4 regions of the Microbacterium aquimaris genome follow, and region 1 is predicted to be linked to each of the others. Evidence: predicted binding sites of a transcription regulator. Region 1 holds the regulator's gene; each other region holds the start of a gene.
The links. Region 1 encodes HrcA, which represses chaperone genes, less so after heat shock. Its sites were predicted from a motif close to TTNGCACTCGNNNNNNNCGAGTGCNAA; they were not measured.
Positions count from the first base shown of each region.

Region 2: a site for HrcA is predicted at 3,405-3,431, ahead of groES (co-chaperone GroES). Genes of this name have one in related genera too.
Region 3: a site for HrcA is predicted at 3,025-3,051, ahead of ABD204_RS01645 (Hsp20/alpha crystallin family protein). Genes of this name have one in related genera too.
Region 4: a site for HrcA is predicted at 1,629-1,655, ahead of groL (chaperonin GroEL). Genes of this name have one in related genera too.

Region 1 is NZ_BAAAPT010000002.1:421,918-429,013, reverse strand. Features, by position in the region: gene ABD204_RS11580 (alpha/beta hydrolase) at 1-423, opposite strand, end outside; gene lepA (translation elongation factor 4) at 583-2,442, shown strand; gene ABD204_RS11570 (DUF1990 domain-containing protein) at 2,495-3,145, shown strand; gene hemW (radical SAM family heme chaperone HemW) at 3,165-4,382, shown strand; gene hrcA (heat-inducible transcriptional repressor HrcA) at 4,480-5,520, shown strand; gene dnaJ (molecular chaperone DnaJ) at 5,571-6,695, shown strand; gene ABD204_RS11550 (16S rRNA (uracil(1498)-N(3))-methyltransferase) at 6,699-7,096, shown strand, end outside.
Region 2 is NZ_BAAAPT010000001.1:1,619,722-1,626,817, forward strand. Features, by position in the region: gene ABD204_RS07445 (helix-turn-helix domain-containing protein) at 1-1,153, opposite strand, end outside; gene ABD204_RS07450 (Hsp70 family protein) at 1,169-3,184, opposite strand; gene groES (co-chaperone GroES) at 3,515-3,811, shown strand; gene rarD (EamA family transporter RarD) at 4,047-4,940, shown strand; gene ABD204_RS07465 (metal-sensitive transcriptional regulator) at 4,956-5,288, opposite strand; gene ABD204_RS07470 (heavy metal translocating P-type ATPase) at 5,285-7,096, opposite strand, start outside.
Region 3 is NZ_BAAAPT010000001.1:329,032-336,127, reverse strand. Features, by position in the region: gene ABD204_RS01675 (aldose 1-epimerase family protein) at 1-274, shown strand, start outside; gene ABD204_RS01670 (hypothetical protein) at 350-547, opposite strand; gene ABD204_RS01665 (DUF5684 domain-containing protein) at 723-1,118, shown strand; gene ABD204_RS01660 (SDR family NAD(P)-dependent oxidoreductase) at 1,142-1,990, opposite strand; gene ABD204_RS01655 (asparagine synthase) at 2,127-2,741, shown strand; tRNA gene ABD204_RS01650 (tRNA-Arg) at 2,787-2,859, shown strand; gene ABD204_RS01645 (Hsp20/alpha crystallin family protein) at 3,136-3,606, shown strand; gene ABD204_RS01640 (L-serine ammonia-lyase, iron-sulfur-dependent, subunit alpha) at 3,693-5,180, shown strand; gene ABD204_RS01635 (MarR family winged helix-turn-helix transcriptional regulator) at 5,213-5,644, opposite strand; gene ABD204_RS01630 (DUF2207 domain-containing protein) at 5,688-7,096, shown strand, end outside.
Region 4 is NZ_BAAAPT010000001.1:62,786-69,881, forward strand. Features, by position in the region: gene groL (chaperonin GroEL) at 1-1,590, opposite strand, end outside; gene ABD204_RS00330 (cold-shock protein) at 1,774-1,977, opposite strand; gene ABD204_RS00335 (LytR C-terminal domain-containing protein) at 2,105-2,704, opposite strand; gene ABD204_RS00340 (DUF3263 domain-containing protein) at 2,783-3,028, opposite strand; gene ABD204_RS00345 (DUF2332 domain-containing protein) at 3,056-4,030, opposite strand; gene msrB (peptide-methionine (R)-S-oxide reductase MsrB) at 4,121-4,528, shown strand; gene ABD204_RS00355 (nitroreductase family protein) at 4,546-5,076, shown strand; gene ABD204_RS00360 (DMT family transporter) at 5,080-6,015, opposite strand; tRNA gene ABD204_RS00365 (tRNA-Thr) at 6,115-6,190, opposite strand; gene ABD204_RS00370 (DsbA family protein) at 6,223-7,096, opposite strand, start outside.

The DNA of each region.
Region 1 (7,096 bases):
GGGCAGCGTCGCATCCAGCACGCGGTCGGTCAGCCACATCCCGCGGTCGGGAAGGGCGTCGAAACCGCGGGCCAACATACGGTACGTGGCCAACCCCACGCCGCGTGGGATCGCCGTGCACGCGGCTGCGATGAATCCGGCGACCGGCGGCGGGTCTTCCGCGCCGGCGTACTCGATCGACAGCAGCCCGCCCATCGAGTGGCCCACCAGCAGGACCGGGCCCCGCTCGGCCGCCGCTCGGACGGCGCGGTCGATCGTGACGAACGCCTCGTCGAGCGTGAACACGTCGTGCATGCGCGAGCCGTGGCCGGGAAGATCGACCGCGGTCACCGCGTACCCGCGCCGGTCGAGATGCTCCATCTGCGCGCGCCACATCGTCGCGGACGTGCGGATCCCGTGCACCAGCACGACCTGAACCGCCATGTCTCCAGACTAAACGCGGGTTCACCCCCGCGTGGTGTCCGATCGTGTCCCCTTCTCTGCGCTCAGCGGCCGGCGTGCGCGCCGATTTCGGGACATGGGTGAGGAGTGGGGTGTGCGGTGGCGACGGGGGAGACGGCTCCCCCGTAGAATCGTCGGGACATGTCACCGCGCGCACTCACGCCCCTGCAGCCTTCCGCGACCCCGCCGGAGTCGATCCGGAACTTCTGCATCATCGCCCACATCGACCACGGCAAGTCGACCCTGGCCGATCGGATGCTCCAGATCACCGGCGTCGTGGCCGACCGTGACATGCGTGCCCAATACCTCGATCGCATGGACATCGAGCGCGAACGCGGCATCACGATCAAGTCGCAGGCGGTGCGGATGCCGTGGGCGGTCACCGACGAGGCCGGTGTCGAGCACACGTTCGCCCTCAACATGATCGACACGCCCGGCCACGTCGACTTCACCTACGAGGTCTCGCGCTCTCTCGCCGCGTGCGAGGGGGCGATCCTGCTCGTCGACGCCGCGCAGGGGATCGAGGCGCAGACCCTCGCGAACCTGTATCTGGCGCTCGAGAACGACCTCCAGATCATCCCTGTCCTGAACAAGATCGATCTGCCGGCCGCCGACCCGGACAAGTTCGCAGCCGAGCTGGCCGGTCTCATCGGCGGTGAGCCGGAGGACGTGCTGCGGGTCAGCGGCAAGACGGGCATGGGGGTCGAGGCGCTCCTGGACCGCTTGGTCGAGACGATCCCGGCGCCGGTCGGCGACGCCGACGCGCCGGCGCGCGCGATGATCTTCGACTCGGTCTACGACGCGTACCGCGGTGTGGTCACGTACGTCCGCATGGTCGACGGCAAGCTCGAGCCGCGCCAGCGCATCCAGATGATGTCCACGCGCGCCACCCATGAGCTCCTCGAGATCGGCGTGTCCAGTCCCGAACCGATCCCGACGAAGGGGCTCGGCGTGGGCGAGGTCGGCTACCTCATCACGGGTGTGAAGGATGTACGTCAGTCGAAGGTCGGTGACACGATCACCGACCAGCGTAAGCCGGCCGCTGATCCGCTCCCCGGCTACACCGACCCGAAGCCCATGGTCTTCTCGGGTATCTATCCCATCGACGGCAGCGACTACGCCGACCTGCGCGAGGCGCTCGACAAGCTCAAACTCTCGGATGCCTCTTTGCAGTACGAGCCCGAGACCTCCGTCGCCCTCGGATTCGGGTTCCGATGCGGGTTCCTCGGTCTGCTGCACCTGGAGATCATCACCGAGCGGCTGACCCGCGAGTTCGGGCTCGACCTGATCACCACCGCCCCGTCGGTGACCTACGACGTGGTGACCGACACCGGCGAGACGGTCAGCGTCACCAACCCGAGCGAGTATCCCGACGGCCGGGTCGCCGAGGTCTCCGAACCGGTCGTGAAGGTCGGCATCCTGTTGCCGAAGGACTATGTCGGCACCGTGATGGAGCTCTGCCAGGCGCGCCGGGGATCTCTGCTCGGCATGGACTACCTCAGCGAGGATCGTGTCGAGCTGCGCTACAACATGCCCCTCGGTGAGATCGTGTTCGACTTCTTCGACCACCTGAAGTCGAAGACGCAGGGGTACGCGAGCCTGGACTACGAGCCGGCCGGTTCGCAGACGGCGGACCTCGTGAAGGTCGACATCCTCCTCCAAGGGGAGAAGGTGGATGCGTTCAGTTCGATCGTCCATCGCGAGAAGGCGTACAGCTACGGCACGATGATGACCGAGCGACTGCGCAAGCTCATCCCGCGCCAGCAGTTCGAGGTGCCCATCCAGGCCGCCATCGGCGCCCGGATCATCGCCCGCGAGAACATCCGCGCCATCCGCAAGGACGTCCTGGCCAAGTGCTACGGCGGCGACATCTCCCGAAAGCGCAAGCTTCTGGAGAAGCAGAAGGAGGGCAAGAAGCGCATGAAGATGGTCGGTCGCGTCGAGGTCCCGCAGGAGGCGTTCATCGCCGCGCTGTCGGGTGACGTGGAAGCGAAGAAGTAGAACGCATCCGGCTCTCGCCAGATGCCCGGGAGCGGATCGGTAGGCTCGGTATATGCGCCGCGGAACCTTCAAGGACGACACGGTCGATTACGCCGCCGTCGGAGCCACACAGGCGCCCGACCTCATGCACTTCCCGCCGGAGCGCAGCATCCCCGCGGAGCAGTCGTGGCGGATCGGGTCGGGTGAGGCGCGCTTCCTCCGCGCGGGTGAGGCGCTGTTGTCGTGGGCGGCCCAGCGGGGCACCGGTCTCACGCTCAGCGACGTGCGTCCGGCGCCCGGGCCGATGTACTCCGGTGTCAGCTTCGATGCGGAGGGGGCGCCGATCGCGCCGAGCCGGACCCAGGCCGACCAGCGGTTCGACGCCGACGGAACACCGTTCGTCGCCGCGGGCACGACCATCCATCTGTCCGGCCGGGTCGGTGGGATGAGCGCCGACGCGGAGCTGCGCGTGATCTTCGCGATCGAGGAGCCGCGTCGCACCGGCTTCGCGTTGGGGACGCTCGGTGGCTCGGTCGTCAGCGGCGAGGAGTCGTTCATGGTCGAGTGGTACGACAACGACGAGGTGTGGTTCACCGTGCGCGCATTCGATGCGCCTCGCGCGTTGCCGTACCGTCTGTGCCCCGCGTTGACACGCCGTCGCCGCCGCGAGCTGTTCACCCGCTACCTGCGGGCGATCTCACCGCTGTACACGACGCCCGCGTGAGCGTCGATCAGAGGCGCTGATGGGCGCCGCGCTTCCTCTCGGTGATCCCGCCCCGGCGGACGGCGCCCTCCCCGAGGACCTCGTCGTCGACCCCGGCACCGCATTCGGCGCGTACCTGCACGTGCCGTTCTGTCGGGTCCGCTGCGGATACTGCGACTTCAACACCTATACCGCGACCGAGCTGCGCGGCGCACGCCAGGACACCTATGCCGACACGCTGCTCGAGGAGGTCGCTCTCGCCGGGCGGGTCCTCGCAGCGCGCGGGGGGCTTCGTCCGGCCTCGACGGTCTTCTTCGGCGGAGGCACCCCCACGCTGCTCCCGGCGGGCGACCTCGCTCGCATGCTCGACGGGGTGCGCGAGACGTTCGGGATCGACGCCGACGCCGAGGTGACGGTGGAGGCCAATCCCGACACGGTGAGCCCGGACGTGGTCGAAGAGCTCGCGGCGGCCGGTGTCACGCGCATGTCGATCGGCATGCAGTCGGCCGTTCCCCACGTGCTCGCCGCACTCGATCGCACCCATCGTCCGGAGAACGTCGAGACGGCGGTCATGGCGGCGCGTGCGGCGGGGCTGAAGGTGAGCGTGGATCTCATCTACGGCGCACCGGGGGAGAGTCTGGAGGACTGGGCGCGTTCGCTCGACGCGGCTGTGGCGCTTGCTCCCGACCATGTCTCGGCCTACGCGCTGATCATCGAGGACGGCACGAAGCTCTCCCGGCAGATCCGACGGGGGGAGGTTCCCGCCCCGGACGATGACCTCCAGGCCGACATGTACGAACGTGCCGAGGCGACCCTGACCGGTGGCGGCCTCCAGTGGTACGAGGTGTCCAACTGGGCTCGTGGTGACACCGACCGGTCCCGGCACAACCTTGCCTACTGGCGGGGTACGGACTGGTGGGGGTTCGGCCCGGGGGCACACAGTCACGTCTCGGGTCTGCGCTGGTGGAACGTGAAGCATCCAGCCGCATACTCGGCGCGGTTGGCGCGCGGGGAGTCACCCGCCGCCGGCAGGGAGCGTCCCGACGAGACCTCCCGCACTCTCGAGACCGTTCTGTTGCGCTCCCGCATCCGCGAGGGGTTGCCCGTGACGGAGGTACCCGCCGACGGTCGCGCCGCCGTGCCGGGGCTCATCGCCGACGGCCTCATCGACGGGGCGCAGGCAATCGCCGGCACCGTCGTGCTGACGATGCGCGGGCGGCTGCTCGCGGACGCGGTCGTCCGCGCACTCACCGGCTGAGCGGCGGGCCGGAACGCGACCGCCGTCGGGCACGGTAGAATTGGCACTCACTCGAGACGAGTGCCAGTGCACGCCGGACACGTACGCGGGAGGATCAATGGTCAGCGCACGCGGACTGGAAGTCCTCCGCGCGATCGTGCAGGACTTCGTCGAGACGCGCGAGCCGGTCGGGAGCAAGTCGATCGTCGATCGTCACGCTTTCGGCGTGTCGGCTGCCACGATCCGCAACGACATGGCCCTGCTCGAGGACGAGGACCTGATCGAGGCGCCGCACACATCGTCCGGGCGAGTGCCCACCGACAAGGGGTACCGCGTCTTCGTCGACCACCTTGCCGAGGTGCGTCCCCTCTCGCCCGCGCAACGCACGGCGATCGCATCGTTCCTGGAGGCGCCGGGAGACCTCGACGACCTGATGGTGCGCACCGTCCGCGCCCTCACGCAGCTGACCGGCCAGGTGGCGATCGTCCAATACCCGTCCTTCGCCCAGGCCCACGTCTCCCATGTGGAACTGGTCGGACTCGACACGGGGCGCATGTTGGTGGTGCTCGTCACCGACACCGGCCGCGTCTCGCAGCGACTCGTGTTCCTGCCCCACGACCCGGCCGAGGAAGACATCTTCCGCATGCGCACGGCGATCGCAGATCTCACCGTCGGCCGGCCGATCCGCGACGGTGCACAGGCCATCGCCGACCGGCTCGCGGCGGCCTCAGACGCGCGGGCGCCGCACGAAGCGCTCGTCGACGTCATCGCCATGGTCGTCGCCGAAGAGCTCGAGGAGTTCCGGCAGGATCGCCTGGTGATGGCGGGGACAGCCAACCTGGCCCGGCGTGAATCGGACTTCCGCGGCAGCATCTACCCGCTGTTGGAGGCCATCGAGGAGCAGGTGACCCTGATGCGCCTCATGGGTGAGATGGTCGCCGACGAGCACGGACTCGCGGCGAGTATCGGACGCGAGAACGAACCCTTCGGCCTGGCGGAGGCGTCGGTCGTCGCCGGCGAGTACGACGCGTCGGGTGCCCGCGCGCGCGTCGGCGTGCTGGGGCCGACCCGAATGGACTACCCGAGCAACCTCGCATCGGTGCGCGCCGTGGCGCGCTACCTGTCGCGACTGCTCGAAGAGGACGAGAACGCCCGCTGAGGCGTTCGACGACAGACGATCCCGTGGCGACACGGGTGGGAGAGGCGAACGTGGCTGACCACTATGAAGTTCTGGGTGTCTCGCGAGATGCGAGCCCCGAGGAGATCAAGAAGGCGTATCGGCGGCTCGCGCGCGAGCTCCACCCCGATGTGAACCCGGGGGCGGATGCCGCCGAGCGTTTCAAATCCGTGACGCACGCCTACGACGTGCTGAGCGACCCCGATCAGCGTGCGCGGTACGACATGGGCGGGGATTCGCCCTTCGGCGGCGGCGGCGCGGCCGGATTCGGCTCGTTCGGCGACATCTTCGAGACGTTCTTCGGCGCCGGTGGTGGCGGTGGCGGGGCCCGCGGCCCCCGTCCGCGGTCGCGTCGTGAGCGCGGCCAGGACGCGCTGGTGCGTGTGACCCTCGAGCTGGGCGACGTCGTGTTCGGCGTGCACCGCGACATCGACGTCGACACGGCCGTGCTGTGCGAGACGTGCGAAGGGTCCTGCTGCCAGCCGGACACGCAGCCGGTCACGTGCGACATCTGCCACGGCTCCGGTCACGTGCAGCAGCAGGTGCGCAGCCTGCTCGGCAACGTCCTCACCAATGCGCCGTGCCGCGTGTGCCAGGGGTACGGGACGACCATCCCGTACCCGTGCGCGACCTGCCAGGGACAAGGCCGGGTCCGCGCGCGCCGCACGGTCTCGCTCGACATCCCGGCGGGCGTCGAGACCGGTCTGCGGTTGCAGCTGCCCGGTTCGGGCGAGGTCGGTCAGGCCGGGGGGCCGAACGGGGACCTGTACGTGGAGGTCACCGTCAAAGACCACGAGACCTTCAGCCGGGAGGGCGACGACCTGCTGGCCACGCTCGAGGTGTCGATGCCGGATGCGATCCTCGGCACGACCACGACGATCGAATCACTCGACGGGCCGGTCGATCTGGAGATCCGCCCGGGCGTGCAGGCCGGCGACGTGCTGACCATCAAGGGTCGTGGCATCACCCCGCTGCGAGGAAACCAGCGCGGCGACCTCCGGGTGGGGGTGCATGTGGTGACCCCGACGCGTCTGGACCACAAGGAGCGCGCCCTCATCGAGGATTTCGCCAAGCGCACGAAGGCCCCCTCGCCGCAGCTCGCGCAGTTCCACCAGGGACTGTTCGCCAAGTTGCGGGATCGCCTCCGGAACGGCTGATCAGTGCCTCTGCACTTCGTCGTCGACGACCCCGCGGCTTTGGCGGGCGACGAGGTCGTCCTGCTCGGCAGGGAGGCCCACCACGCCGCCGCGGTGCGTCGCGTGCGGGCGGGGGAGGCGGTCACCGTCGGTGACGGCCTCGGTGTCTGGCTGACCGGCCGCGTGGCCGACGTGGCGCCGCAGCGCGTGGCGGTCACCGTCGAGTCACGCCGCACCGTTCCCGCACCCACGCCGCGCCTCGTGCTCGTCCAGGCGCTCGCCAAGGGCGACCGGGATGAGTTGGCCGTGCAGGCGGGCACCGAGATCGGTGCGGACGAGATCGTCCCGTGGCAGGCTGCGCGCAGCGTCTCACGGTGGGAGGGCGCCAAGCGTGAGAAGGGGCGGGCGCGTTGGGCGAGCAT
Region 2 (7,096 bases), on a different contig from region 1:
TCATGCCGCGGTCGGCCCACGTCACGGCCAGCGTGTCGGCGGCCAGGTCGTGGTCGGGGTGGTCCGGGGTGATGTCCATGTCACCGAGCAGCAGTCCCGCGCCGTCGCCGTCGCCCGCGGCCCACAGCGCGTGGGCGCGGGCCACGGTGATGTCGGATTCCGGCACCCCGCACGCGACCGCGCGTTCGAACAGCGCGGCGGCGAGGCCGGGTTCACACGCGATCTCGGCGCGGGCGCGATCGGCGATCGCGACCCCCAGTGCGGGATCGACGACCCCGTCCAGGCAGGCGGCCAGGTCCGATCCGGGGACGAGGTCGATCGAGCCGTGGCGGAGCAGGTCGATGAGTACGTCGATGGAGACACTCGCCCGGGCGACCTCGGCCACGAGCGGCGCCGGACGCCCGTTGGCGGTGAGCAGGCCCTCCGCGTAACCCTCGGCGACCACGTCGGCCGGGTCCGCGTGGTGCATGCCGGAGTCGCGGGCGCCGAGACTGAGGCTCTCGATGCGACGGCGTACCGCGGGGGAGACCGTCTCCAGGCGATGCCGTATGCGCCGGCGCACGACGCGGGTGAGTTCGCGGTGCGCGGGGTCGTCGCTGCAGTCCTGCAGATCGTGCGCTTCGACGCAGGCGGCCACCAACCAGGCGATACCGCCGGCGACGTCGAGGATGTGCTGCGCGCAGGCGGTGTCGGCCGACATGAGGTCGGTGCGCACTTCGGCGAGGGTGACTTCGCCGAGAAGGACGGGCGGGCTGTCGTGCTCGACGATCCGGGTGATCTCGACCAGCCCGGCCGGTGCCGGCCAGGTCCGGTAGGCGACCACCAGGCCCGCCTCCGGACGGGTCGCCCGCGTGAGGAGTGCGGACAGCTGCTCGGTCGACAACTCCTGGGCGTCGTCGACCAGCACGGTCACCTCGTCGTCGACCGCGGGCACGCGCTCGCGTGGTGACAACGACCGCGTCGGACGCCCCTCGCGTTCGAGTCTCGCGCGCAGATAGGCCAACGCGTCGGTCTTGCCCGAGCCGGCGCTCCCGACGATCGCGGCGCGCAGTGGGGGTCTGCGCGTGACGAGATCATCGAGAGCGCCGAGTGCGTGGGCAGCCCGGGGGAGCACTTCGACCGCCGGATCGGTGGTGTCGGTGAGTCGAGTCATCTCCGCCCCCGCACGTCAGCCCGCCACCGTCGTGCCGGACGGCTCGGGGCTCGGTGACGTCGGGGGAGTCGTCTGGGTCTGCGATGGGGCGGGGTCCGGCGCCGTCGAGGGCGAGCCGGATGCGGTCGGCGTCGGGTCGCTCGTCGGTTCCGTCGCCGGCGGTGTCGTCTGCTGCGGCGTCGGGTCGTTCGTCGGGGACGGGTCGCTCGTGGGCGTCGGGTCGATGGTGGGAGAGGGATCCGACGTCGGGGTCGACGTGGGTGTCGGCGTCGAGGTGGCCGTCGGCGTCGGTGTCGACGAGGGCGTCGTGGACGGTGTGGTCGGCGTCGGCGTCGAGGTGGTCGGTGGTGTCGCCGACGAGCCGGACGACCCCGCGGATCCGGTCGACCCGGTCGAACTCGATCCGCTCGAGCCGGAGGAGCCGGAGGAGCCCGAGGAGCCGGACGAGCCCGAGGAGCCGGACGAGGCCGGCGGTGTCGACGTCGACGGTGACGTGCGGCCCTGCGATGCGCTCGACGAGGAGGACGACACCGGGGTGGTGCGGGTGTTGCGCACCATCGGGTTGCTCCGTGGCGTCGTCCAGCCGCCGGTGTCCGTGTGAGGCGCGGGAGCAGCCTCGGGGGCGGCGGCCTGCGGCTCGTCGCCGGCCGCTTCGGGGTCGCTGGTCTCGACGATCTGTTCGGTGCTGCCGACCAGTTCCATCCCGAGCCACTCGGTGAGCGACTGCTGGGTCGAGTTCGCGGCGACCGTGCCGTTGCCCAGCCCGGTCGCGTTGGCCAGGACGAGCCCACTGGCCAGCACCAGGGCGCCGGCGGCCGACGCGGCGATCGGGATCGCCCGCGAGCGGCGGGGAGGCATCGCGGTCACGTTCGGGAGGGCGGCCGGCTCGGCGATCGGCTCGAGGGCGGCGGCACCGGTGGGAAGCGCCGCCGGTCCGGCCAGCGGTGCGCCCGCGGGGGCCACCGCGCGGGCGGCGCCGAGGGCGATCGAGGACTTCGGGTCGGCGTCGATTGCGATCGGGCGGTCGAACCGCTCCGACAGCAGCTGGGCGACCAGCGGGATGCGCGACGACCCGCCCACCAGCAGGATGCTCTCCACCTCGGCCGGATCGAGCCCGGCGGTCTCGAGCGTGTCTTCCAGGGTGTCGGCGGTGCGTTCGATCGAGGGCGAGATCATGTCCTCGAATTCGGCGCGGGTCAGACGCACGCTGGCCGCGCCCGTCGGCAACAGGACCGGGACCGTCACGTCGGAGTCGAAGGAGAGCGCCTCCTTTGCGTCGACGCACTCGCGGCGCAGCTGCGCGAGGGCGAGTCGCGTGTCGGCGTCGTCGGCCTGGAGGTCGGCTGCGGTGACGCCGGCCGACCGCAACACGTGACGCAACACCTCGTCGTCGAAGTCGGCGCCGCCGAGGTTGTCGATACCCGTCGCGGTGCCGATCGGGGCGAACCCGCCCTCGCCGTCCTTGCGCAGGATGACCGAGTCGAAGGTGCCTCCGCCGAGGTCGTATACGGCGAGTGCGCCACCGGGTTCGAGCAGGCGCCCCGCCTCGTACTGCCGCGCCGCTGCTTCGGGTTCGCTGATCAGCGAGACCTCGCCGATCTCCGCACGCTCCAGCGCGGTGCGGATCAGACCCAGGCGATGCGCGCCCCATCCGGTCGGGTGGGTCAGCATCATCGCCGTCGGCGATCCGCCTTCGCGCTCGACGACCGTCTCGACGACCGAGGCGACGGTGCGCGCATAAAGCTGTTCGGGTGGGAGGGTGCGTCCGCCCACCGACAGCGGGACGTCGTCGCCGATGCTCCGTTTGAATTCGCGCACCAACCGGTCCGGCTGACTGATGCCGCGACGTTCGGCGGCATCGCCGAACAGCAGGCCCTCGGCGGTGACGAAGACCGATGAGGGAGCGCTGTCGCTGCTCCTGCCGAGCGGAAAGCTACGAGCGTCGAGTGTTCCGTCGGCAGCGGACCGCGCGGTCGCCACCGCCGTCCGGCTCGTGCCGACGTCGATGCCCAGAAAATACGCCGTTGCCATGATCCCCCCACGGATCGGGCGCGGACTGGCGAGAGCCCGTGATCATCCCAGTTGTTCCCAGTGTCCCAGTGGAGCAGGTCCGGCGTGAAGGCCGTGATGGCGAACGCCGGCGTCTGCTTCCGATGCCAGGTCACCCAGCTGACCCGGTCTCGGTGGTGTCATCGTACACACATAGGAGGGGAGTCGGCCAGGGCCTCGGTGATACGTGTCGACCCCGAATCTGGCACTCGCGTTGCAAGAGTGCCAACGCTTCCCTAGACTTGCGTTAGCACTCTCAGTCCGAGTTTGCTAACGAGTCTTGACGTCTCACAGGAAAGCAGAGGTAGACCCGTGTCGGTTTCCATCAAGCCGCTCGAGGACCGCATCGTCATCAAGCAGGTCGAGGCCGAGCAGACCACGTCCAGCGGTCTGGTCATCCCCGACACCGCCAAGGAGAAGCCCCAGGAGGGCGAGGTCGTGGCGGTCGGCCCCGGTCGTATCGATGACAACGGCAACCGTGTCCCGCTCGACGTCGCCGTCGGCGACCGCGTCATCTACAGCAAGTACGGCGGAACCGAAGTGAAGTTCGGTGTCGACGAGTACCTGGTGCTGTCGGCGCGCGACGTGCTGGCGGTCGTCGTCCGCTGAGACACCCGCGTGGAAGGGCCCGGATGCTTCGGCATCCGGGCCCTTCGTCGTATCGCAGCGGATGCCGGACGCGACGCCGGGGCGGCCGTAGGATGGGCCGGTGAAACGAGACGCATCCGGTCCCGTCCCGGATGACGCGTCGACAGACGCCCGGGAGTTCGGAGAAGCGGCCGCCGCGACCGCCGGGGTCGCCGTCGCGGCGGCTGAGCCGGTCCGTTCCCACGCCGTCGGCGGCGTGTATGCGTTCTCGGCATACCTCATCTGGGGCTTCCTGCCCCTCTACTTCGTCGCGCTCGCGCCCACCGGGCCCTGGGAGGTCGTCGCGTGGCGCATCGTGCTCTCCCTGGTCTTCTGCGGCGTCCTGCTGACCCTCACGCGCACCTGGCCCCGCCTTCGCGCGATCCTGCGATCGCCGCGCCTGGCGTTGTGGACCGTCGCGGCGGGGGTCCTCATCTACGTCAACTGGCAGGTGTTCGTCATCGCCACGCTCACGGGCCACGTCATCGAGACGAGTCTCGGGTACTTCATCAACCCGATCTTCACCGTGCTGCTGGGGGTGCTGATCCTGCGCGAGAGACTTCGCCCGGCACAGTGGACGGCGGTCGGGATCGCCGCGGCGGCGGTCGTGGTGATCGTCATCGGGTACGGGGCGTTCCCCTGGATCGCGCTGACCTTGACGGCCTCCTTCGGCCTGTACGGGCTGGTCAAGAAACGCATCGGGCCATCGGTCGACGCGGTCAGCGGGCTCACGTTGGAATCGCTGTGGCTGACCCCTGTCGCCGTGGTGCAGCTGATGCTGGTCGCGGTCACCTCGGGCATCACCCTCGGCGCGGCCGGGCCGCTGCATGCGGTGCTGTTGCTCGGGGCCGGCGTCATGACCGCCACGCCCCTGCTCTTCTTCGCCGCGGGGGCCCGGCGCGTGCCGCTGACCCTTATCGGTCTGCTCCAGTTCGTCACGCCCATCCTGCAGTTCACCATCGGCGTGTGGATCCTGCAGGAGCCGATGCCCGTCGAGCGTTGGATCGGATTCGCTCTGGTGTGGACCGCCCTGGTGGTGCTGTCGGTCGATTCCGTGTTCGCGGCGCGTCGAGGGCGCCGCGCTGTCGCCGACGTCGCCGAGCTGGCTTGAGCGGCGCGGGATCGGTCAGCGGACGAGGCGTGCGATCGCCTGCGATGCCTCGGCGATCTTCTCCTCCGCCTCGATGCCCCCGGCGCGGGCCGCATCGACCACGCAGTGCCGCAGGTGGTCGTCGAGCAGCCCCAGGGCGACCGTCTCGAGCGCGCTGGTCAGCGCGCTGATCTGGGTGAGGATGTCGATGCAGTAGCGCTCGTCCTCGACCATCGTACGGATGCCGCGCGCCTGACCCTCGATGCGCTTGAGGCGGTTGAGGTAGCGGTCCTTGTCGGTGATGTACCCGTGCGGCGCAGGGACGTCGGCCGTGGCGTCGGCGGGGGCGTGCGGTCCGGACTCGGTCATCGGGGCTCCTCGGGGACGGTACTGCGGAATCTGCGCAGCAACAGGCTGTTGCCGACGACGAAGACGCTCGAGAACGCCATCGCGGCTCCGGCGATCATCGGATTGAGCAGCCCGAGGGCGGCGAGCGGGATCGCGGCGGTGTTGTACGCGAACGCCCAGAAGAGGTTGGTCCTGATCGTGCGCAGGGTCGCCCGCGACAGGCGGAGCGCGTCGACGACGGCGAGCAGGTCGTCGCGGACGAGGGTGAGGTCCGAGGCGGCGATCGCGGCATCGGTCCCGGTGCCCATCGCGACCCCGAGGTCGGCCTGTGCGAGCGCCGCGGCGTCGTTGACGCCGTCACCGACCATCGCGACGGTACGGCCCTGGTCCTGCAGCGCGCGGATCGCGTCGACCTTCCCTTCCGGCAGCACACCGGCCACGACACGGTCGATTCCGACCTGCGCGGCGACACGTCGGGCCACGCTCTCCCCGTCTCCGGTGAGCAGAACCGGTTCCAGACCGAGCTCGCGCAGGCGTCGGATCGCGTCGGCGCTGGTCGGCCGGACGGTGTCGCCCACCGTGATGGTGCCGCGTGCCGCACCGTCCCACGCGACCTGCACGGTCGTGAGGTCGGCATCGCCCGTGGGCAGGGGGTCGATGCCCCGGGCGCGGAGCAGATCCGCGCGGCCGACGAGCACCGCGTGACCCTCGACCACTCCGGAAACGCCCGAGCCTGCGGTTCCCGCGAAGCCCTCGACGGGCGGGAGATCGGTCACCCGTGTGCGCGCCGCCGCCGCGATCGCCCGGGCCAGGGGGTGCTCGGAGGCGTCCTCGACGGCGCCCGCCAGACGGAGCACGTCGATGGTGCGCTCTCCGGGCGCCGGGGTGACGTCGGTGACGGTCATGCGCCCGGTTGTGACCGTGCCGGTCTTGTCCAGCGCGATCGCGTCGACGGTGCGGGTGGATTCCAGGACCTCCGGGCCGGTGATGAGGATGCCCAGCTGCGCGCCGCGGCCGGTTCCCACCATGAGCGCGGTCGGTGTCGCGAGGCCCAGGGCGCAGGGGCACGCGATGATCAGGACCGCCACGGCTGCCGTGAAGGCGGCCTGCACGGTCCCGCCCGCCAGAAGCCAGACCAGCAGGGTCGCCAGAGCGACCGCGATGACGATCGGCACGAACACCGACGAGACGCGGTCGGCGAGGCGCTGCACATCGGCCTTCCGCGACTGCGCCTGCTCGACCAGGCGGGTCATCTGGGACAGCTGGGTGTCGGATCCCACGCGCGTGGCGCGGACGATGACCCGACCCCCCACGTTCAGGGTCGCACCGATGACCGTGTCGCCGGGAGACACATCGCGGGGAACGGACTCCCCGGTGATCAGTGCGGTGTCGATGCTGCTCTGGCCCGAGACGACGACCCCGTCGGTGGCGACCTTCTCGCCGGGACGCACGACGACATCGTCGCCCACCCGCAGTTCCGAGACCGGCACACGTACCTCGACGCCGTCGCGCAGCACCGCGGCATCTTTCGCACCGAGTTCGAGCAGTGCCCGCAGCGCCGTCCCCGCGCGGCGCTTCGCCCGCATCTCGGCGTAGCGCCCGGCCAGCAGGAACATCGTCACACCCGCGGCGACCTCGAGGTAGACGGCGGGTTCTCCGGGCGGGGTGAACCACGCGAAGCCGTGCGTCATCCCGATCGCGCCCGCCGGTGTGAACATCAGGGCGTACAGCGACCACAGTGTCGCAGCGGTCACGCCCAGAGAGATCAGGGTGTCCATCGTGACCGCGCCGTGACGGAGGTTCACGACCGCGGCGCGGTGGAACGGCCA
Region 3 (7,096 bases), on a different contig from region 1:
CCGGTGGGACGACGAGGGTCTGGCGACGGTGAGGCTGACCGCCGAGGACGGCACCGGAGTGCTCATGCAATGGGGCCAGGCGTGCGCGTGGGTGCAGGTGCACACCGCAGACCGGCCCGATGCCGCGGAGAGCCGCCTGGGTCTCGCGGTCGAACCCATGACGTGCGCGCCCGACGCGTTCAACGCCGCGGCCTACGACTACGACGCCGGGCTCATCGTGCTGGACCCGGCGCAGGAAGCCACCGCCTCGTGGCGGATCGCCGCCTTCGAGTGATCGATCGCGGCGCCAGATCGCGGGGCCGTGACGAAGGGCCACGGGTATCGCCGTGGCCCTCCGCCGGTGGCGGGGTCAGTTCTCCCGCATCCGCTCGTTTGCTTCGTTCTTCGCCTCGACGGAGTCGCGTTCGGCTTCGGCCTTCTTGACCTCGGACTCGGCCTTCATCTCGTCGACCTTGTCGTCGATGCGGTCCTTGGTGTCCTCCCAGGCCTCGCCCGCCTTGCGGCCGGCGGTCTGAGCGGTGTCCTTCGCGTCATCCATGAATCCCATGAGTCACTCCCTTTCTCGAAAGGCTCGCGGGTCCTTGTGAGCCCGGTCTCGACGCTAATCCGGGGCGGCCTTCGCACGGGTGGGGTTGCGACGGGACGAGGCGGTCGCTAGTCCCTCGGGGGTCCGTCCCGAAATATCCCACCGCTCACAGCCGATTCTCAGTAATGTCGTGCACATGATCACCTTCGCCGACATCGTCACCTACGACACCGACCCCGCGGGCGGCATCGCCGTCTTCGCCGGCCTCGGCTTCTTCTGGCTCGCCTTCTACGTGCTGCTCGCGGTGGCACTGTGGAAGGTCTTCTCCAAGGCCGGCTACCCCGGCTGGCTTGCGATCATCCCGATCGTGAACATGTTCGTGCTGGTCAAGGTCGCGGGGTTCTCCGCGTGGCTCGGCCTTCTGTACTTCATCCCGATCGTGAACCTGGTGTTCGCGATCATCGTCGCGTTCCGCACCGGCAGCGCGTTCGGCAAGGGGGGCGTGTTCTCGTTCTTCCTGCTGTGGATGTTCGCCTTCGTCGGCTACTTCATCATCGGCTTCGACAAGTCCACCTACACCAAGCCCGTCTGAGCCGTACCAACGACGCCCGTCGCTCAGGCGGCGGGCGTCGTGGTGTCCACGGCCTCTTTCAAGGGACGGCGCATCGCCGACCAGTAACGCGTCGGGGTGACCCGTGAGAGCACGTCCACCAAGTGGGCTTCGCGGCCGATCATCGTTCGCGCCCGCCGGCGGATCGTGGCCTGGACGATCCGCTCCGCCGCATCGCCGGGCTCGGTGTGGTACATCGCCGCCTGCGCCGCAGCGGCACGCGCGGCGACATCCGGGTCCACCGCAGCGGCGTACCGGCCGTGCAGGATGATGCCCGTCTTCACCCCGGCCGGGTACACCGCGCCCACCGTCACCGAGGTGCGCTCGAGTTCGTGACGCAGTGCTTCGGTGAAGCCGCGCACGGCGAACTTGCTCATCGCATAGGGGATGCGGCCGGCGGGGGCGGCGAGGCCGTAGATGCTCACAAGGTGCGTGATGTGCGCGGCCGGCTCGCGCCGCAGCGCCGGGAGCAGGGCCTTGGTCACATTCACCGTGCCCCACAGGTTCACATCCATCAACCATCGCATCTCGTCCATCGTGAGCTGATCGATGTCGCCGAGCATCGAGGATCCCGCGCACGTGACGAGAGACTGCACGCGAGGATGCGAGGCGGTGATCTCCGCCGCCATTTCCGTGACGGCGTCGTCGGAGGTGAGGTCGACGGTGTGGGTGGTGTGGCCGCGGCCGCGCAGATCCCGTGCGACCGACTCCAGTCCTTCGGCGTTGCGGTCGACCAGTGCGACCCGGGCGCCGCGGGCGGCCAGGCGTCGGGCGGCTTCGGCGCCCATTCCGCTGGCGGCACCGGTGATCACGGCGGTGCGGTCTCGCACATCGAGGTGTGCTCGTCGGGTCATCGTCGTCCTCCGCTTCGTCGCGTCATCGCGTGCGTCCATTCTGTCCGACACCGACGGGCGTCGATGCGCGCGCATCGGACGCATCCAGGATCGCTGTCGGGGCTGACGATACGATCGGAGGGGGAGGTGCGCGCACATGGGACGCAACGCAGACGCGATCGCGGAGGGCGTTTCGATCGCCGCGGCCGCCGCCCGGCTGACGGTGCGCAACCGCATCCTCGTCGACACCATCGCGCGCAACGAGCCGTTCGACCCCGAACGCGTCGCCCCGTTCGCGCGGGAGACGCTGCTCGCACTGGCCACCGAGCAGGAGGCGGCGGCGGATCTCGCGCGCAAGCAACGCAAGAAGGCGTGGGGGAAGTACTCGGATCCGGGGAGCACCCACGACTACCGTGACCGCGACACCCGCAATCTCCGGCGCCGTCAGCGGCAGTACAACGGGGTCGCCAAGGTCCTGCGGGAGCGAGCCGATGACCCCGAGGCGATCGACGCGCTCGTCGCCGACGCGCGACAAGCCGCGTGGGGCGACGTCGAATCGAACCTGCAGCGCCGACTCGTCGCCGAGGGTGCGCGTCCCGACCTCGAACCCGACTACGCCAAGATGCGTGCCGCGCGTATGCAGTCGTTGCGGCTGGTGGACCTGCCGAAGCTCGCCGCCCACCGTCGCCGGGTGGGTCCCTCCGCCCTCGGGACCGTGGAAGATCCCGAGGATGTCGCCGCCGCCCTCGATTCGCCACCGACCGAAACGTGATGTAGGCTGGCCCTCGGCCTTCGCGCCGTTTCGCGTGAAGGTCCTGCGCCTCTAGCTCAATGGATAGAGCATCTGACTACGGATCAGAAGGTTGGGGGTTCGAGTCCCTCGAGGCGCGCACTGTGTTGAGACAGTGAGAAATCCCTCGCCTCCGGGCGGGGGATTTTCGCTTTCCTCGGTGCTTCGTCACCACGTCACCGGGTTCCGTTTCCGTGCGCGTCCACGTGTCGCGCGGCCGGCTGGACCTCGCGCGCCGATCGTTCGCCGACGGCGATCGCCAGATCTGGCACTCTCCACCCCAGAGTGCTAATCTGTTCTTAGTTGAGTCACATCGACTCAACTTGAGAGTCCCACCGTCGGATGGCCGCATCCGACCCGCTACGAAGGAGAAGACATGGGAACCTACGACCCGTTCCGTGAGCTGGACCGCATGGCGTCGAGCCTCCTCGACGCGCGACGCGGACCCCGCCGCATGCCGATGGATCTCTACCGCGACGGCGACCACTACGTCCTCCACGCCGACCTCCCGGGCATCGACCCCGGCTCGGTCGACATCGACGTGGACGGCCAGCTTCTGACGATCCGCGCCGAGCGCACCCTCGCCTCCGGCGACGGGGTCAAGTGGATCACCCGCGAGCGCGAGGCCGCCAGTTTCGTCCGCCAGCTCAACCTCGGACAGGGAATCGACATCGAGCGCATCTCGGCCAGCTACGGCAACGGTGTGCTCTCGGTGACGATCCCGGTCAGCGAGAAGGCGAAGCCGCGCAAGATCGAGGTGTCGACCGAGGCGCAGCCCTCCGTGCTGGAGGCGCACGAGTCGGCATCGTCGGCTGTAGCCGACGGTCCCGCGCCCGTCGAGCAGTAACCCGTTCCGCGCGACGCCCCGACCCTCGGATCGGGGCGTTCGCGCTGTCCGGGGCGCATGAGGCGTTCGGGGCGTAGCCTGTGGGGGTGAGCGCCTACGTCTCGGCGTTCGAGCTGTTCTCCATCGGAGTAGGACCCTCGAGCTCCCACACGGTCGGCCCGATGCGCGCCGGCCGAGACTTCGCCGCGCGTCTGCGGGATTCCGGAGACCTCGACCGGGTGGTGCGCGTGAGCTGTGCCTTGTACGGTTCGCTCGGGGCGACCGGAATCGGCCACGGGACGCCGGATGCGGTGGTGGCCGGCCTCGCCGGCCTCGATCCGGAGACCGTCGATCCGTCGGCGGTGCGCGGGGCCTGGTCGGATCGGCCGGCGGGGGAGCGTCTTCCGCTGGATGGCACGCGGCCGATCGACTTCGACACAGGCGACGTCATGTTCGAGCCACGCACGCGCCTGCCTGGGCATCCGAACGCCATGACCCTCGTGGCCCGCGCGGAGGGCGGCGAGGTCGTCTCCGAAGAGACCTACTACTCGGTGGGTGGCGGTTTCATCCGACGGGAGGGGGAGGCGCCGCGAGTGCAGGCGACGCCCTGGCCGTTGCGCTTCGACTCCGCCGCGGAGTTGCTGGCGCTGTGCGACGACCGACATCGCACCATCGCCGAGGCGGCGCGGTGCAACGAAGAGGCGCTGCGACCGGAGAAGGAGGTTGCGGCAGGACTCGACCGTATTTGGGATGCGATGTCTACGTGCGTCGACGCCGGCCTGCGCGCCGAGGGGGTGCTACCGGGTGTGCTCAAGGTGAAGCGCCGCGCCGGCCAGATCCGGGCGCAACTCGAAAACGCCGCGGCAGCGGGCGGGCGTGAACTTCCCGGGGAGTGGCTCGGGGCTTACGCGCTGGCGGTGAACGAGGAGAACGCGGCGGGCGGACGTGTGGTCACCGCACCCACCAACGGTGCCGCGGGGATCCTTCCCGCCGTCGCGATGTACTGGTGGCGTTTCCTTGCCGACTCCGGCCTCGGGGCCGGGAACGCCGTCACCCCGAACGGTGAACTGGTCGGCAGTGCCCTGCTGGGTTTCGGAGACGCCGTCGCGGCGGTGTCCTTTGAAGACGAGGCGGCGGTCGCCGAGGCCAACCGTCGTCGGGGGATCCGGCGGTTCCTGCTGACGGCCACCGCACTCGGGTCGCTCTTCAAGGCGAACGCGTCGATCTCCGGCGCGGAGGGCGGGTGTCAGGCCGAGGTCGGCTCAGCGTGTGCGATGGCCGCGGGTGGCTTGACGGCGGTGATGGGTGGGACGAACGGGCAGATCGAGAACGCCGCCGAGATCGCGATGGAGCACCACCTCGGGTTGACGTGCGACCCGGTCGGCGGCCTGGTCCAGATCCCGTGCATCGAACGCAACGCCGTCGCCGCATCCACCGCGGTGACCGCGGCCCGCCTGGCCTTGCGGGGCGACGGCTCCCACTTCGTGTCGCTGGATGCGGTGGTCGAGACGATGAGGCAGACCGGGATCGACATGTCTCACAAGTACAAAGAGACCAGTGAAGGCGGCCTCGCCGTCAACGTCATCGAGTGCTGACCGGGCCCCCGCCGACGCATCGGAGCCTCGCGTCAGTGGCGTGCGCGGAGCTTGGCCGTCAGATCACGCAGCTGGGTCAGCTCGCGGTCGTCGAGACAGGACAGGCGTTCGGCGATCGTGCGGGCATGCCGCGACGCGATGCGGCGGAACGTGGCCGCGCCGTGCTCGGTCGCCCGGACCAGCGAGCCGCGACCGTCGTCCGGGTCCGGGCACTTCGTGATGAGGCCCCGCTGGACCATCCGGTCGACCAGGCGAGAGACGCTGGGCTGGCTGATCAGCATGTTCGCGGTGATGTCGCGAAGACGCGCGGTCATCTCCGGCCCGCGCGCGACGGTCAGGAGCACGTCGTACTCGCCTTGGCCGAGGTCCTCGTCGTCGAAGTCGGTGCTGATCTCGTCGAGGATCTCGTGCTGGGCGCGGAACAGGCTCTCCCAGGCTTCCACGGCGAGACGGCGATCGGTCATGGACTAAAGAGTAGGCCGAAATCTCTCCCCCTAGGCTGGGGGCATGTCTGTTGTGGGGACGGCTCGGGGCGCCCGTCTGCGGTGGCGCTGGATGCTCGCCGCGGTGTGCCTGTTCGTGGTCGCCGTGATCGGCGTGGGTGCGCCCGCCCCGGCCGCCGCCGACGTCGACGACTTCGCGTTCGCGAGCATGCACGCCGACTACACGCTGGGTCTCGACGCCGACGGTCACAGCACCCTCCACGTCGTGGAGACTTTCGTCGCGGTCTTCCCCGAGGAGGACCAGAACCGTGGCATGCGCCGTGTGCTCCCCGACACCTACAACGGGCAGCCGCTGTTCCCCGAGTTCGTCTCGGTCACCGACGGCGACGGGAACCCGCGCCCGGTCGAGGTCGAGCAGGACGACGGCGTGTTCGTGATGACCTCCGCCGAGGACGACTTCGTCCACGGCGAGCAGACCTACGTGTTCACCTACGACCTCGAGAACGTCACGTGGCGCTTCCCCGACACAGGGGACGAGTTCTACTGGGACATCAACGGTCTCGACTGGCGTCAGCCCTTCGGCGACGTGTCGGTGAGCGTCACCGTGGAGCCCGAGCTCGCCGGGTCGCTCACCGGCGCCCAGGCCTGCTACGCCGGTGGGGAAGGGGTCACCGATTCCTGTCGGATCGCCGCGAACGGCGCCCCTGGGGGTGCGGTCGTGATCGAGGCGGGCGGTGTCGCGCTCGAACCGTACGAGACCGTCACGGTCGCCGTCGGATTCGACGAGGACACGTTCGTGCTCTTCGACACGAGCTACCTCGCCTCGCCGTGGGGCTGGACGCAGGGTTTCGCCGGACTCGGAATGATCGGCGTCGTGGTCTTCGCGATCGTGCATCGCGCTCGCGTGCTGGCGGATGCGCCGGGGCGCCGGACGATCATCGCCGAGTTCACGCCGCCGAAGCAGGTGGATGCACTCGAGGGGGCCGTCCTACTCGGGCGCACCTCCAAAGCGATCCCCGCCGAGGTGCTCGAGCAGGCGATCGTGGGGAGCATCCGCATCTTGGAGGGGGAGAAGAAGCTGTTCGGCGGGGCCAAGCTGCAGGCGCAGCTCCTGGATCGCACGCGCGCGGACGGCGACGGTCGGATGCTGCTCGACGGCCTGTTCGGCCCCGGCGCCGCGCCCGGCGCCGTGTACGAGTTCGGAAAGCAGGACCGCCGCTTCTCGACGTCGGCGCAGAAGATCATCAAAGCGGCGAACCTCGAGCTGGCGTACAAGGGACTACGCCGGCCGGTGGCGAACTCTGCCCGCGCCCTGCCCGTGCTCCTCTCTCTCGGCGTCGCCGTCCTCGCGGTCGTCCTCGGGTTCGTTGCGATCTCCTCCGGGGTCGATGGCGGCATCCCCGTGTTGGTCATGATCGGCTCTGTCGCCCTCAGCGTCGTGACGATGCTGCTGGTCTCGCGCAAACCGTTGAG
Region 4 (7,096 bases), on a different contig from region 1:
CGGAGCGGCCGGAGCCTTCTCGGGCTTGTCGGCCACGACGGCCTCGGTGGTCAGGAACAGACCCGCGATCGACGCGGCGTTCTGCAGCGCCGAGCGGGTGACCTTCGCCGGGTCGATGATGCCCTGCTCGAACAGGTCGGCGTACTCGCCGGTCGCGGCGTTCAGACCGTGACCGAGGGGCAGCTCGGCGACCTTGTTCGCCACGACGCCCGGCTCGAGACCGGCGTTGAGGGCGATCTGCTTGAGCGGGGCCTCGATGGCGACCTTGACGATGTTCGCACCGGTCGCCTCGTCTCCGACGAGCTCGAGACCGCCGAAGGCGCCCTTGCCGGCCTGGATGAGGGCCACGCCACCACCGGCGACGACACCCTCTTCGACGGCGGCCTTCGCGTTGCGCACGGCGTCCTCGATGCGGTGCTTGCGCTCCTTCAGCTCGACCTCGGTGGCCGCACCCGCCTTGATGACGGCGACGCCGCCGGCGAGCTTGGCGAGGCGCTCCTGGAGCTTCTCGCGGTCGTAGTCGCTGTCGGTGTTGTCGATCTCGCGGCGGATCTGGGTCACGCGACCCTCGATCTGCTCCGCCTCGCCGGCACCCTCGACGATCGTGGTCTCGTCCTTGGTGATGATCACCTTGCGAGCACGGCCGAGCAGGTCGAGCGTGGTGTTCTCCAGCTTCAGGCCGACCTCTTCGGTGATGACCTGACCACCGGTGAGGATCGCGATGTCCTGCAGCTGAGCCTTGCGGCGGTCGCCGAAGCCGGGGGCCTTGACGGCGGCCGACTTGAAGATGCCGCGGATCTTGTTCAGCACCAGGGTCGCGAGCGCTTCGCCCTCGACGTCCTCGGCGATGATCAGCAGTTCCTTGCCGTCCTGGATCACCTTGTCGACGATCGGCAGCAGGTCCTTGATGTTCGAGATCTTCTGGTTCGCGATGAGGATGTAGGGGTCCTCGAACACGACTTCCTGGCGCTCCGGGTCGGTGACGAAGTAGGGGTTGATGTACCCCTTGTCGAAACGCATACCCTCGGTGAGCTCGAGCTCGGTGCCGAAGGTCTGCGACTCCTCGACGGTCACGACACCTTCCTTGCCGACCTTGTCGATCGCCTCGGCGATGAGCTCGCCGATCTCGGCGTCGGCGGCGGAGATCGACGCGGTCGCGGCGATCTGCTCCTTCGACTCGACCTCCTTGGCGTCGGTCAGCAGCTGGTCGGTGATCGCCTTGACGGCCTTCTCGATGCCGCGCTTGAGCGAGATCGGGTCGGCGCCGGCGGCGACGTTGCGCAGCCCCTCGCGGACGAGGGCCTGGGCGAGGACCGTGGCGGTGGTGGTGCCGTCACCGGCGACGTCATCGGTCTTCTTGGCGACCTCCTTGACGAGCTCCGCACCGATCTTCTCGTACGGGTCGTCCAGCTCGATCTCCTTGGCGATCGAGACACCGTCGTTCGTGATGGTGGGAGCGCCCCACTTCTTCTCGAGCACGACGTTGCGCCCACGCGGGCCCAGGGTCACCTTGACGGCGTCGGCCAGCGTGTTGAGGCCGCGCTCGAGACCGCGGCGGGCCTCCTCATCGAAAGCGATCATCTTTGCCATGTGTGTGTCGTCCCTCCCGGACGTTGGCTTTCGGTCTATTAGCACTCATACAAGACGAGTGCTAATCCATTCTGGCACTCGACCCCGGGGAGTGCAAGCCGCTGTCCGGAAGCAGGCGGAAGGGCGGGACGCCACCGGCACCCCGCCCTTCACGACGCGCGTCGCCCGTGAGGCGACCTCGCGTCAGACGACGACGCGGACGGACTCCGCCTGCGGGCCCTTCTGGCCCGAGCCGACGGTGAATTCGACCGCCTGGCCTTCCTCGAGGACGCGGAAACCGCTCATCTCGATGTTGGAGTAGTGGACGAACACATCCTGCCCGTCCGTCACGGTGATGAAGCCGTAACCCTTCTCGGCGTTGAACCACTTGACGGTGCCCTGGGCCATGCGAATCTCCTGTAATGCGGTGGGACAGGCTCATCGTAGGCAGACGGGAATTCACGGAACGGCCATCACAGCAACTGTTGACACCGGTGAATAGAAACGTTTACCGGCCTGAAACAACCGGCGCGGATCAGGGCGCGGGGGTCTCTTCGGGGGCGTCGGCGGTGCGGTCCAGTCCGATGACGACCGTCAGCTGTGACGACTGGCTCTCGTCGACGTCCTCGGTGGCCGTGTCGTCCACCGGCTGGTAGAAGTCGCTCTGTTCGATGCGGGCTCCACCCAGCAGGTCGGCGATACCCGCCGCGGCGGCCTCGTCGTCGGGGAACGCGTAGTAGATCGTCGTCTCGGCGAAATCGGTGGTGCCGGCCTCACTGGCGTTGACCTGGTCGGATGACCACCCGGCGGTGACGAGGATGTCCTTCACCTGCGTGGCAAGGCCCGATTCCGGTGTGGCGTTGAGCACCAGCACGTCATAGGAGGTGTCGATCACCGGCTCCACCGTCGCCGTGGGCGTGGGTGTGGGTTCGGCGTCGGGGACGAGCGAGACGCGACCGCTCATGACCATGGTGGCGAAGATTCCGACCACGATGAGCAGGAGCGTGGCCACAGCCGCCCACAGGAAGACCACCCAACCACGCATGTGCGGGTTCTCGGCCCGGTGGGCGCCGACTCGTCCGCTGTCCGTGGGGAGGTCGTCGAAGCGATCCCGCGGGTAGGTCGATTTCGGCACCCCACGATGCTACCCGCACGCGGATGCCGCCCGTGCGCGAGAGGCCCTCTCGTGCGCGCGGATGCCGGTGCGCGCCGGTCAGCCCGGCGTCGGCTCCGAGGCGCGCGGGTCCTCCCTCTCGTCCCGGCGGCGCCGCAGCCGCTTGACGAGCATGGGGTCGTACTCCTGGGCCTCGACCGTGTCGATGAGACGATCCAGCACCTGGTAGTAGCGGGCCGGGGCCAGCCCGAGCTCGGCGCGGATCGCCTCCTCCTTGGCGCCGATGTGCCGGCGCCATTCGGCCTCGAAGTCCAGGAGGGTGCGATCTCGATCCGACAGGGTCATGCCTCCACGCTAACCGCGGCCCATCCGTCACCCGGGAAGCCACTCCACCGACCCACCCAGTGGATCGGCGTAGGCGAGCGGCCGCCCGTCGCGGTGGAGCACGAACCTCCCCGGTCCGGGGGCGACCGGACTCGTCCACCGGTCGTGCACGCCGGCCGGGTCCAGGGAGATCCACGTCGCCCCCGTCTCGACGATGGCGTCGATCAACCGTTCGCGCACGGGGCGCGCGAGGTGCGGAAGCAGACCGAGCGTCGACACCACGGGGGTCAGGCCGCCGGGTACGGCTTCGACCAGGCGGCGGACGACGGCGGGGTCGCCGGCGTCGGCGGGTGCCACGTCGACGCCGAACGCGCCCGCCACGGCCAGAGACGCCTCGATGCGGCGGGCGCGCTGGTCCTCTCCGGGCCACACCAGGGCGAGCAGGAACGCGCGGTCGTCGGGGTCGGCGGGATCCAGCGGAGAAAGGTCGACACCCGCGCGCCACTCGATCGCCGGCATGCGCAACGGTGCGTCGCCGATCACGCGCGCCTCCAACAGCACCGGCGAGAGTCCCGTGACGGGATCGAGTGCCACCATGTCGTCGCCGCACCGGTAGCGGTACGAATAGCGGTCCGGAACGAGGCAGAGCCCGGCGCTGGCACCGAGTTCGATGAGCCCGACCGGGCCCGGCACGTCGGCGAGTGCCGGAAGGAGTGCCGCGCATCGCAACGGCTCATTGGTCTGCAGGGACCGCTGCGCCGCCTCGGCCACGACGGCGTCGGCGTGTGCGACCAGCCATTTCCGCCACCGGTCGAAGGTCCCCTCGGGCGCTCCGAGCATCCGCGTGAGCGCGAACACCAGGGGTGGCTGACCTCTCGTGGCCGGGATGCGCGCGAGCACCCGCTGCACGCGCTCGTCTGCTGCCACTCCGGAGGCCCACTCCGCGTACAACGCCGACCGCGCCGGCGCCTCGTCGCGCGCGAACCGCGCATACCTCTCGCCCACCTCCCGCCACCGGTCCATGGCTCCATCCTCCCGCGCGCGACGTCATCTGCGTCACAGACGGCGCCGACTGCGCCGCGCTGAGGTTGAATGGAGGAGAAGGAGGTCTCCATGGACTATTCCGTCGACAAGACCGATGCGCAGTGGCGTGAGCAGCTGACCCCCGAGCAGTACCGGGTGCTGCGCGAGGCCGGCACCGAGCGGCCCTGGACCGGCGAACTCCTCGACGAGGAACGTGCCGGCCTGTACACATGCGCCGCGTGCGGCGCCGAGCTGTTCAAGAGCGGCACGAAGTTCGACTCCCACTGCGGATGGCCGAGCTTCTACGAATCGGTCCGGCCGGAAGCGGTCGAGCTGATCGAGGACAACAGCCACGGCATGGTGCGCACCGAAGTGCGATGCGCGTCCTGCGGTTCCCACCTCGGGCACGTGTTCCCGGACGGCTTCGGCACGCCGACCGGCGACCGCTACTGCATGAACTCGCTCTCGCTGAACTTCACGCCCGAAGGCAACGCGTGACAGGTGTCCGGAAGGCGATGCGCGACCGGCGCTCGCTGTCCAAAGTCACCGACGACGCCCCCGATCGGGACGAGGTGCTCGACTGCGTCGCCGCGGCGGGCCGGGTTGCCGACCACTCCTCGCTCGGGCCATGGCGCATCATCGAGATCCGGGGTGCCGCCCGCGAGCGGCTGGGACGCGCACTCAACAAGGCCGAAGGGCGCAAGGGCGTGTCGTCCAAGGCGCTGCGCGCGCCGCTCGTGCTCGCGGTGGTCACCTGCCGCCGCAAGAGCAAGGTGCCCCGCTGGGAGCAGGAGGCGGTCGCATCCGGCGTCGCCCATATGCTCAGCCTCGCCCTCGACGACGCCGGGTGGGGGGTCTTCTGGCGCACCGGGAGCGCCACGCGCACCAAGGCCGTCGCGAAGGCCCACGGCCTGGCGAAGAACGAGGAGCTACTCGGATGGCTCTACGTCGGAGGCAAGCCGAACCGGGCCCGCCCGCCACGCCCGAAGCGGATCGATCCGGAACGTTTCGTCTCGCCGATGCCCGGCGGCACACGCGCGCGCTGACCGTCACCGACGGCGCCGGGCGCGCGGGAACACGGCGATCGCCGCCCCCACCAGCGCGATCGCCGAGACCACGATCCCGATGACGGTGCGCGGGCTGGCCACCGTGGGCCACAGTGCGTCCAGCACCACCGATGTCGTCAGTTGCCCGACGACCGCCCCCAGACCCATCAGCAGCACGCCGGTGTGTTGCACGACCGCGGCGCCGATGAAGATGTAGGCGACACCCAGCGCGCCGCCGAGATACAGCCACGGCTCGGTCGGGAACGCCTCCGGTGGCCCGACCAGGAGCACGTGCACCGCCGCGGCGGCCAGCAGCACCAGGGTGCCGCCGGCGAAGTTGACCGCGGTCGCGGTGAGGGCCGACCCCACACGTTGACGCAGGCGTCCGTTCGTGGCCTGCTGCCAGGCGATCCCGCCCCCGACGAGGAACGGCAGCACGAGCATCCACCAAGGCACGCCGCGCACCGACTCCCCGGTGACCGACAGCAGCACCGCGCCGACCGCGATCGAGGCGCCGAGGACGCGCGACATCGTCACGGCCACCACACCGGCCGGACCGTAGCCGGCACGATCGAGCACGAGCCCGTTGACCGCCTGGCCCGCCACCATGCCGACGGTGAACAGCGACACCCCGATGACGGCGACCGTGAGGCTCTGTGTGGCGACGCTGAAGGCTCCGGCGAACCCGCCGATGAGCATCCACCACGGCACCGTCCGTGCGCGCAGCCCGGTGGTCAACGTCGTGAGGCCACGCCGTCCGGCGGGAAGGGCGAGGCTGACCGCCACGAGGATGAGCAGACCCGAGCCGAACGACACGGCGGCCGCGACGAAGCCGTCCTGCAACCGTTCGCCGAGCGACCCGTTGACGCGCGCTTGGATCGCGGTGAGCACACCGATCATGACGGCGCCGACCATCGCGAGCGGACGGTGGGCGATCATCCCCCCATCTTGCCCCGCGCTCGGCGCGGGACTCGAACCCGTAACCGCCCGATGACAACGTCGGGGTCGACGCCAAGGGCGCCCGACGGGCACCGTACGTGGAGCCGACTACGGGACTCGAACCCGTAACCGCCCGATTACAAGTCGGGTGCGCTACCAATTGCGCCAAGTCGGCAAGGCGACCAGTCTACCCAGCCGCCACCCGGGTCACGGCGTCGGCGTCGGGGTGGGCGTAGGCGCGGCCTCGTAGTACGCGTCGCTGGAGACGGTGAGCACGAACTGTGCGAACTCCGCACCGTCGTCGAGCGCCCCGACGTACGGGATGCCGTTGACGAGGACCATGGGCGTCCCGGTGAGGGAGATGTCGTCGGTGTCCGGGATGCCATCCAGTGCGCGGTCGGTGGCCGACTTGGCCCATGCCGCGAACTTCTCCTCGACGATGCAGTCACGCACCGTCTGCGGGTCGTCCGCGCCGGAGGCCTGCGCGAGGTCGGCGAGCTCGATGTCGGAGTAGCCTTCGGTGTCGAGCTCGGGCTGCTGCTTCAGGAGCGTGTCGTTGAACTTGAAGAAGTCGTCGGGCGAGTGGTGCGCCATGCACGCTGCGGCGCTCGCGGCGCGCAGCGAGTACTTCGTTCCGTTGGACTTGGCGGTGAGCATCGCGACCGGGTAGTAGCTGAGGGTCGCGGCGTCTTCACTGACCCACTTCTGCAGCTGCTGCACGTTGGCGACCTGGAAATCCTTCGCGCCGCTGGAAAGGTAGTCGACGTAGATCCGGATGTCGACCACGCCCGGCTCGGGGGTCTCGGTCTCCACCGGCTCCGCCTCGGCGGTCATCGCGGCGGCGGATGAGTCGTCGCCGCCGTCGGCGTCCGTGTCCTCCTCCTCGTCATCGGCCGTCGTCGGCTCGGCGCCGACGGATCCGACACCCGTGACGTTCGTCACGACGAATCCGTCCTCGCTGACGTTGGCCGGCTGCGCCATGGTGCGCGAGGCGTTGCTGGAGACGGTCCAGGTGATCACGACGGCCACCGCGGCGACGACGGCGACGATGACCGTGGCCAGCGAGACCCGCTGGATCAGG